Regions from separate parts of the Arthrobacter sp. 35/47 genome, predicted to be linked through region 1. Evidence: riboswitches for the same ligand, from Rfam matches in the RefSeq annotation. Region 1 holds a riboswitch; the other holds the start of a gene.

Evidence for each region. A riboswitch is a leader RNA that binds a small molecule or an ion and turns the genes downstream of it on or off. The one in region 1 is predicted to bind cyclic di-AMP.
Region 2: it holds a riboswitch for cyclic di-AMP, as region 1 does, so the genes downstream of both, X803_RS22615 (M23 family metallopeptidase) here and X803_RS0109200 (NlpC/P60 family protein) in region 1, are expected to answer to the same signal.

The regions. Positions count from the first base shown of each region.
Region 1 is NZ_KI914596.1:26,467-30,880, reverse strand. It holds gene X803_RS18925 (M23 family metallopeptidase) at 198-641, opposite strand; gene X803_RS0109200 (NlpC/P60 family protein) at 1,200-2,015, opposite strand; cyclic di-AMP (ydaO/yuaA leader) riboswitch at 2,021-2,201, opposite strand; gene X803_RS0109195 (hypothetical protein) at 2,469-2,924, shown strand; gene X803_RS0109190 (DUF305 domain-containing protein) at 3,024-3,665, shown strand; gene X803_RS0109185 (F510_1955 family glycosylhydrolase) at 3,583-4,414, shown strand, end outside.
Region 2 is NZ_KI914582.1:37,109-41,522, reverse strand. It holds gene X803_RS0101700 (hypothetical protein) at 15-200, opposite strand; gene X803_RS17160 (DUF3093 family protein) at 211-774, opposite strand; cyclic di-AMP (ydaO/yuaA leader) riboswitch at 1,415-1,605, shown strand; gene X803_RS22615 (M23 family metallopeptidase) at 1,821-2,447, shown strand; gene X803_RS17155 (copper resistance CopC family protein) at 2,483-3,190, shown strand; partial or broken gene X803_RS22610 (cytochrome c oxidase assembly protein) at 3,187-4,414, opposite strand, start outside.

The DNA of each region.
Region 1 (4,414 bases):
CCGAGGATCTGGCCATGAACCCGGCAGACCTCGCCCGGTACTGCGTCCAGGCCATTGGTTCCGCCCGGTCGCTCTGGCTCCCGGGACGCCGTCCCCAGCCTCGTCTCGGTCACGGTGAGAGGGATCTATACCTGAGATCGATCCTCTGGCCATCCCAGCTTCTAGTGGTTAATCGGATCTCGGTGAAGGCCCGAGGATTAGAACCAGGTCGAGGGATCGACGAGCGTGTCGTTGATCATGACTTCGAAGTGCAGATGGCAGCCGGTGGAGTTGCCAGTGGTTCCAACCCCGCCCACAAACTCTCCCCGAGCAACTGTTTGGCCTACGCCGACGGCAATCGTCGCGAGGTGGTTGTAGGTGGTCTTCAGCCCATTCCCGTGGTCGACAACGATACGGTTCCCTCCACCGTAGGGACTCCATCCAGCTTCGCTGATGGTTCCACTGGCAGCGGCCGTGACAGGGGTGGAACATGAGCCGGTGAGGTCGATGCCGGTGTGCATTTCCCCTGGCACCCCGGTCAGTGGGTTGGTGCGATATCCGAAGGTCGAGACGGTGGTCATTTCGGCCAAGGGCGCGCCGAGGCCGGACTGTTTAGGAGGTTCGGCAGCAGGGCTTTCGTCCGCGTCATCGCCGGGGGTCATCTCGATGGGACCATCAGCCAGAAAGTGCGATGAGTCTACCGACCCTGTCGCCGGCTCCGCGGAGGAGGCGCCCACGACTGCGGCGCGGCTGAAATCCACGCTGGCTTTCGGGTCGGCTTCAATGGTTTGCGCTCGTGGCTGCTGAGCGCTGTCCGCGGCCGCGCTGACGGCGGCTGGTTCTACGGATGACGGGGCCGCTGCAGTCACGGGGATGCCGGAGAGGAGAACGCCGCTAAGCACACTGGCGGCCGAGATTGCACCGGCGATCGGGGCGACAGGTGAAGGGCGGCGGTTCGTCGCGCTCCGCTTCGCGGCGCGGCGGCCCTGCTGGTGACGGGGGGTGGCCGGTTCTGCGCGGCGACGTCCTGTGGCGGCGCGGCGTCGACCGTGGGCGTTGTGGGAAGACAACGATGATCTCGTCTCGCTCAGGGGAAGGGTGAGGGCATGCCGAAGTGCAGGGGGATGACTCCGGCATGCCCAGGTGTGGGTAGGCAAAGGGCTTGGAGCGGTTCGCGGTCGCCCTGTTGGCCCTTTTTGCCTACCCGGCTTAGGTGGTTGTTAGCCGTTGACCCGGACGAAGGATGAGCCGGCGAGATCGCTCAGGGGGTGCAGGAGGGTGTCGTTGACACCGTTCATGCCGCTGCTAATGACCTGGCCGTTACCTACATAGATGGCGATGTGGCCGGGTCGGATGACCAGGTCACCCGGTGCGGGCGAGCCGACAACGGTCCCGTACTGGTAGAACTGCTCGGGCCCGAGGTCGCCCACAGACTTGCCGATGGACCGCAGCGCGACCTCGACGAGGATGGTGCAGTCCTGCGTGCGGCCGATCTGTGCGTAGGCGGAGGCGACCAGCGCGGCACCGACACTGCTGCTCGCTGCAGGGGCAGGAGCCGGCTTCGGCTCGGGAGCAGGGGCAGGGGCAGCGGGAAGCGCTACGGCAGCCTGCAGCGCCACTTCCTGCACGGCAGGGCTCGGCTGTACCGGGGCGGGTTCCACCGCCTGCACTGTTACAGGTGACGGGTCAGCTTCGGGGACCGGGTGCTCCAGGACAGGAGCCGGAGCAGCAACCACCGGAGCGGGCGCAGCGGTAACGGCTTCTCGTTCGAAGGAGATAGCGGCCGATGTATCCGCGGACACCGGCTCGGATTCCACGGTGGTAACCAGCGAACTGGTGCTCACCTGACGCTGCGGTGCGTCCACCGCCTGGGCCGGAAGGCCAGCGGTGAGAACGAGACCAGAAGCTGCGGTGATCACTGCAGCCTGACGGCCTGCAGAACCCATGTTGGAGGAAACAGCCTTGGAGAGGACCGCCAACGTATTGGTCTGGGCGGGGACTGCGCGATGGCGCGCGGGGGCATGCCGAGTGGACATAGATGAGTACCTTCTCCCAACGCCTGCGAGGTTAGCTGTCGGGTTCGGATGGGAGTCACCCGGCCGTGGACACGGCTTAACCCCAAGGACCCATAAAGCGTTGGGCCCGCGTACATGGTTCCCCCGCCTCTGCCAGCGGAAAACGGACGACCCCACCACGGTGACAGAGCTCGGCGATCCGTGTGGGAGTGCCTCCATGGGGTGCAGGCACGAGATTGAGGGTATCCCACCGGACTGCGAATATCACAATTGGGTCACGGTGGGTCTCCCCTGTCACCTCAGGAAGCTCCTTTCCCCGATTCCTGTGGTGGCGCTGAACGCGCAGCTCCTGCGCCAGCTGAATCTGGCATCCGGCAGCCACCGCTGGTGGAGCACCGATTCGATCCGGCCCAGGATGGGTCGGTACTCTGATATCAGGCATAAACCATCACGTAGGCGGGAAGGGGCAGGACGGTGCATAAGTATCCGCCGAGAGCGCTGTTCGTTCCCCTTTCACGCCGCTTTCCCCGGGCAGCTCTTCTTTTCAGTCTGACCGCGGTCATTGTGGGCATCCTTGCGATGCATGTGTGGATGGGCGGGCATGGTGCCTCACACGCCGTCGGCCCGGTGGTCACCGCGGCGCCCGCAGCTGATGTGCACCACCAGGCGATCACGCCGGCATCCGCATCCGACACCGCAGACTCGGGAATGACCCTGAATCTGGATTGTGCGGATACGTGCGGTGAAGAGATCGCCGCGGCCGTGTGCATCCTGGCGTTCCTGGTTGTTTCCTTCGCCGCTGCCATCGTCCTCAGGAGCCGGCTGGTCTATGGCCGTGTTCGCCTGCGGGGCCCGCCGCCGGTAGTACAGCTTCCCCGCACCTTCGTACCTTCGCTGACACTGGTTCAGCTCTGCATCAGCCGCACGTGAGAGTCGCGTAAGTACCCGACTCCGGTAACGGCCCGACGGCAACCCCGTCGTGCCGACGTACTGAACTGCAGCTAGCTCAACCATCGAAGGACACCCCTCATGACCAAGCGTTACCTTTCCATGTCCGCACTGGCGATCGCCGCGACCCTCACGCTTGCCGGTTGTGGATCCGGCGAAACACCCGGCACTGCTACGGCGCCGGAGAGCAGCGCCGGCTCCGCTGCACCGGAAACCACGCAGGACACTGCGGCCGAACCTAACGATGCGGACGTCATGTTCGCCCAGATGATGATCCCGCACCACCGTCAGGCCGTGGAAATGAGCGAGATCATGCTCGCCCAGGACTCCATCAGCCCGGAAGTACGCGACCTGGCTACCCAGATCAGAGATGCGCAGGCACCCGAAATCGAGACGATGACCGGCTGGCTCGAAGCTTGGGGTGAACCGGTCGAACCCGAAGGTGGCATGGAAGGCCATGACATGGGGGACATGGGCGGTGGCGGGGAGATGCAGGGCATGATGACCGAGGACGGGCTCGCCGGGCTGGAAGCCGCCGAAGGCGACGAAGCGGCGCGCATGTTCCTGGAGTCCATGACGGCCCACCACGACGGAGCGGTCGAAATGGCGCAGGAAGAAATCGAGAACGGGCAGTACCCGGATGCCATCGCCCTGGCGGAAACCATCGTGGAAACGCAGCAGGCCGAGATCGAGGAGATGGAAGCCCTCCTGGCCGAGCTCTAAGACGGGCAAGCACAGTCCGCCGGAGGCGTCCATTACCGGCGTCTCCCGCGGACCGTGCCTTCCTCCTCTTCCCGTCATTCCCCCTTTGGTTGGAGAGCAACAAATGCGTCCAAAATTTTTCCCTATCCTTCTCCGCCGTCGTCTCGTCTTGCCCACGGTGGCGCTTATCTCGATGATGTCCGTGGCGGCCTGTTCGGCTCCTTCGGCGGCACCGCAACCACCCGGCACAGCAAAGAGCTTTCCCACCGGTCATGTGCACGGTATGAGCGTGGACCCGGGCAGTGACCGGGTGCTGTTAGCCACCCACAACGGGCTGTACGACGTCTCCTCCTCCCCCGCCCCACGCATCGGACCCGTCATCGACCTGATGGGATACACCGCCGGTGAGAACAACACCCTGTACGCGTCCGGGCACCCCGGACCGGACACAGATCTGCCCAACCCGGTTGGGCTGCTCAGCTCCACCGACGGTGGTAAGAGTTGGGAGCCCCTGTCCCGGCAGGGCCAGTCCGACTTTCATGCCCTGACCAGAACCGGGGAATCATTCGTCGGATACGACGGGCAACTGATTACCAGCGGTGATGGTCTTCAATGGCTTCCGGCGGAAACCCAGATCGCTCCCTTCGACCTCTCCGGCACGACAAGCAGCGACGTCGTGCTGGCCACCACAGGGGAAGGGCTCTACCGTTCCACCGACGCCGGTTCCACTTGGAGTCTTGTCGCTGACAGTCCTCTACTGTTGCTGACCG
Region 2 (4,414 bases), on a different contig from region 1:
GTCCTGAAAATAGTTCAGATCTTATTTTCCGGTGGAGCTTCCTGCCCGGTCGCCTGGTCCGGTGTGCCGAGTGTTGCTTCTTGCTCCGCGGCGGCTTGGGCTGCCCGTTCGGCTCTGTCGGCATTGAAGATGGCTCGCATAACAAAGTAGAAGATGGCTCCCACGGCCGCGGAGGGCAAGAGCACGGAGATATATTCCATAGCGGTCAGTCTATTGTGCGCCGCCGTTAGACCCGGATCCTTCTACCAGATCTAGTTGAAGTGCGCGACTGGTGGTTATGACGGATTCAGTCGTGGCTGTTTTCTCGCGAAGCGTTTCCTCGCCTAAGGCGTTGACGAGTTCAGCTGGACGTCTGGTCGATACCAGCCAGTAGGGGGTGTGGTCTTCCTCGTCTTCTATGTCAATCCGTACCACGGGGTCAATCCAGCCTCGGATGCATAGATATGCCAGGGCGTTTAGCGCCGGTCCGCGCTGGTTGGTGGCCTCGTGTTTCACATAGGAATGTGCCGGACCTAGATACTCCCGCTCGATCTGGGCACGGCCAACGCTTAGTGAGGTGGTGGTCAGTGTGATTCGCGGGGTGGACAGGATCAGGAGAGCGGTGAGGATGAGGAAGATCACGATGCAGGCGATGACCCCGGTCAGCATGCTGATGGGCGCGAACACCAGGATTGACGCTCCTGCCACTCCTGAGACAAGCACCCACACAAACGGTGTCGGCCACAACCGTTCGTCGTAAAGGGTCGTGATTGGCGGTGCGGAAGCTTCGGACATGGTCAACAGCTTGCCACATCCCAAAATGTGGGCGTTCCCGTCGGCTCATCAATTGCCTATCGGGCGGCGCTTCCTGCGCTGTAGCGCCGGGTAGTCACGAGGCCTAAGCGAGCGGACGGATGGGCGGATCACGCCACGCTACCGCAGGTAAAACCGGATCAGGTTAACCAGATGCCGATGACCATCGTGGCTAGGGCACCCGGGCCATCGGCACCTGCATGCACCAGAAGCCTGGGCACCGAACCAGCCTAATTTATTCGTCTGGGAAGGTCCACGGAAGGCAGAGAACGGGCACCAGGCTGATCTCATTTCGGGTGTCTCTCGACCAGGTACTCATCTCGTGCCGCTTTCCACCAGAAACTCGGCACCACCCCCCTTGCGTTCTCGAGGTTGGGTCCCCCTGGCCGGGACGAACACCTTCCCTGCTGGTGCGGCGATCTCATCGTCCCCATGAGCGATCAGAGCCTGCCAGCCCTGCTGAGCTGAAACTCGTCCGGGACAGCTTTTCCCTCGGTGGCGCACACACCCCGCACCCAGAATTGTGGGACTGTAATTGATTCCTACTCTCAATAGGTTGCGAAATTGTAACTATACATCCGTCCCTGTAGAGTGATCTGGTCGCCGAGATGAGTTGGCGACGCTGGTTTTAACGCCTAACCCTGCCGGGAAGCCAGCCATCGTCCGTATACCGGCAGGGGTGGAGGACCCACTTCTTGTGGCGGCCGTTGTGCCGTCTTGGGGTGAAGCCGTTCCAGTGTGTGCACTGGCCGGCCGGGCTGATTCCTTGCCCGAATCCGACAGCTAACTTCAGCGGCGTTCGGGAAGGAATGTTCTTGTCATCACACAAGGCCGCCAGCCGTCGCCGCGCGGAACCGGCGCCTCATGGCCGCCGGGCAGCGGAGCGCCGGCCAAGGCAAGGACGGCGGCGCGCGGCAGGTCCAGCCGCTGAATCCGGTAGGAACTGGATCAAACCTACAGCGATAGTGCTGGGTGCAGCCGGGCTGCTCAGCAGCGTCATGGTCCCCGCACAAGGAAGCGGCAGCACTGTGCCGCCGATCCAAACCAAGACCGCACCATCTGAAAAGGTCACCGCCGATCCAGAGGCGGAAGTCGCGTTCACCCGGAGCGCCGTTGCGGCTGTCCCCGGGTCAGGTGCGGAAGCTGGTGATCGCTCACTGCTGGCCGCAGGCTCGGTAGAGGCCGAAACGCGTAAACCCTCTGTGGACGCTCCCACCGCGGAAGCAGCAGATCCCGCTATCGAGGAGCCCGTTGATCCGGTTGTAGGAGCACGGTTCACCGCCCCGCTTGGTTCTATCGCCACGACATCGAGTTTTGGGTACCGCACCAGCCCATTGACCGGCGCAGGCGAGCTGCATACCGGTCTCGACCTGGTAGCCTCCTGCACCACCGAGGTTCTCTCCGCCCAGGGCGGCGAGGTGGTCGAAGCCGGTTGGTCCCCCTACGGGGGAGGAAACCGAATCGTCGTCGATCACGGCAGCGGGCTGAAGACCACGTACAACCATCTTTCGGTCATCGGGGTCAGCGCCGGGCAGATTGTGTCCCAGGGCGAGCTGATCGGGAATGCCGGTACGACAGGGAACTCCACCGGATGTCACCTCCATTTCGAGGTCATGATCAATGACACGGTGGTTGATCCCACCCAGTGGCTCTGATCGTTTCAACCGTCCGCTACCACCCAAGGAGAGTCATGCACACACCCGATCCAGCCACCACCACTCTCGCCCGTCGTCCTCGAACCCAGCGCCTTCGAAGGGCGCTGCTGGGAGTGTTCGCCGCTCTGATGATCGGGTCTATCGGAGCACCGGCAGCCACCGCGCATGACTCACTGATTGGGACCGCACCGGAGGAGGGTCAGGTCATCGCTACCGCTCCGGAGGCCATCACCATCACTCTCTCCGAGACACCCCTGGAATCCTCCGGACTGGAGCTGAGCCGGATACAGATCACCGGACCGGACGGGACCCCGGTGGAAGCAGTACCGGTGACTCTGGAGGAAAACGTCATGTCAGCCCCGGCCGCCATTGACGCCCCCGGCGTGTACAGCGTGGCATGGCGCACCGTGTCCTCCGACGGGCACCCGATTGAGGGCGTCTTCGAGTTCACCTACGAACCGGCCAGCACGACGCCGGCTGAGGATCCCTCCACCGCCGCTCCGAGCGCGCAGGCCACTGAAAGTGAAGAGCCGTCGGTGGCCCCTGAAACTGTTGCTCCGACTTCGAGCCCGGCGGACCCGGTTGCCGAACCAGCTTCCGAAGAGGCCGCGAGTTCCGGGGGCGTCAACTGGTTGCTGCCGATTGTGATCGCGGTCATTGTGATCGGCGGCGCCGCCGCGTTCATGATGGGGCACCGCCAAGCCGTCAAAGCAGATGCACGCCAGGACGGTACGGAGGGCTAGGAGCCCACTGAGGCGGTTGTGGGCGCCCGCCGCTGCTGCCGGCGGATGAGGATGATCGCCGATGCCAGCAGCGGTGCGGCGCCGGCCAGGAGAACTACCGTGGCCGCAGCGAGTCGCTGATCCTCCACGAGCGAGGAACCCCAACTGCGTTCAGCGTTGCTGAACCAGTCAGCGTGGAGCGGTTCCGGGGATACTGCCAGGAAGGCTGTTGCGGCGAGGGCCACGGACAGTAAGGCCAGCACCGGGGCGAGCCGACCGCGGGTCATTCGGCTGGGCACCTGGTGGAGGAGCGAGCCGAAGAACACCAGCCCGAGGCAAACCAGGTACGCGTTGGTCAGTTGCAGCGACAGCGGGCTCGCAGTGATGGTGGCCAAAAGCGCCGTGCCGTAGATGAGGATCAGGGAGCCCAGGAGGGCCGCGGCAGCACACAACGGTGTCGCTTACCGCGCCAGGACCGGGTGGCTGGCAGCCTGCAGCGCCCATTCCCGCACACCGGTGCTGCCATCGGACCGCGCGGGCATCGTTGCCTTGAGGAGCTGCGCCGGACGGGCGGAGACTAGCAGCAAGGGCACGGCCAGTCCCAGGGTCAGCAACATTGTCAGATGGGCGCTGAGCAGCACCAGCCCGTAGATGGCCGGTGCCCCTGAGGTGGCGTAGACCAGCAGGCCCAGCCCGGCAAGCCAGAAGAGGACCCGGCGCTTCGACCACTGCACGCCTGACGATGCTGCCCTGCGGACAGCTGCCAGGTAAAGCCAGGCAGCGATGACCGCGACGGTCACCCAGAAGAGGTCCCAGCGCCACTGCGTGAGTGCGGTGAGCACGGATAACTCGGGTGGGAGCGGGTACCCGGTGAGGACCTCGGTTTCGGTGATGTCCGGTTCGGGTATCTGGGGGACCGGCGGCGGGGTCCGTCCCAGGACAGCGGCGATTCCCATCACACCGGCCATGATCGTCGCTTCAGTTCCGATCAGCTTCCAGGCCATGTTCTTCCGCCCGGCGGCGGTGATCCTGCCCCGGTGTATGTACCCGATGACGCCGAGTATGAGGGTGGCCAGGGTTTTGAGGATGATCAGCGCCCCATACGGTGAGAGAAGCCCCTGGATACTTTCGACGCGCAGGACGGTGTTGATCACGCCGGAGACGAAGACCAGGGCGAACGCAGCACCGGCGAGGATGGAGAACCGGGCGAAGATCCTGATGGTTGTCTTCGCAGGACCACTGGTG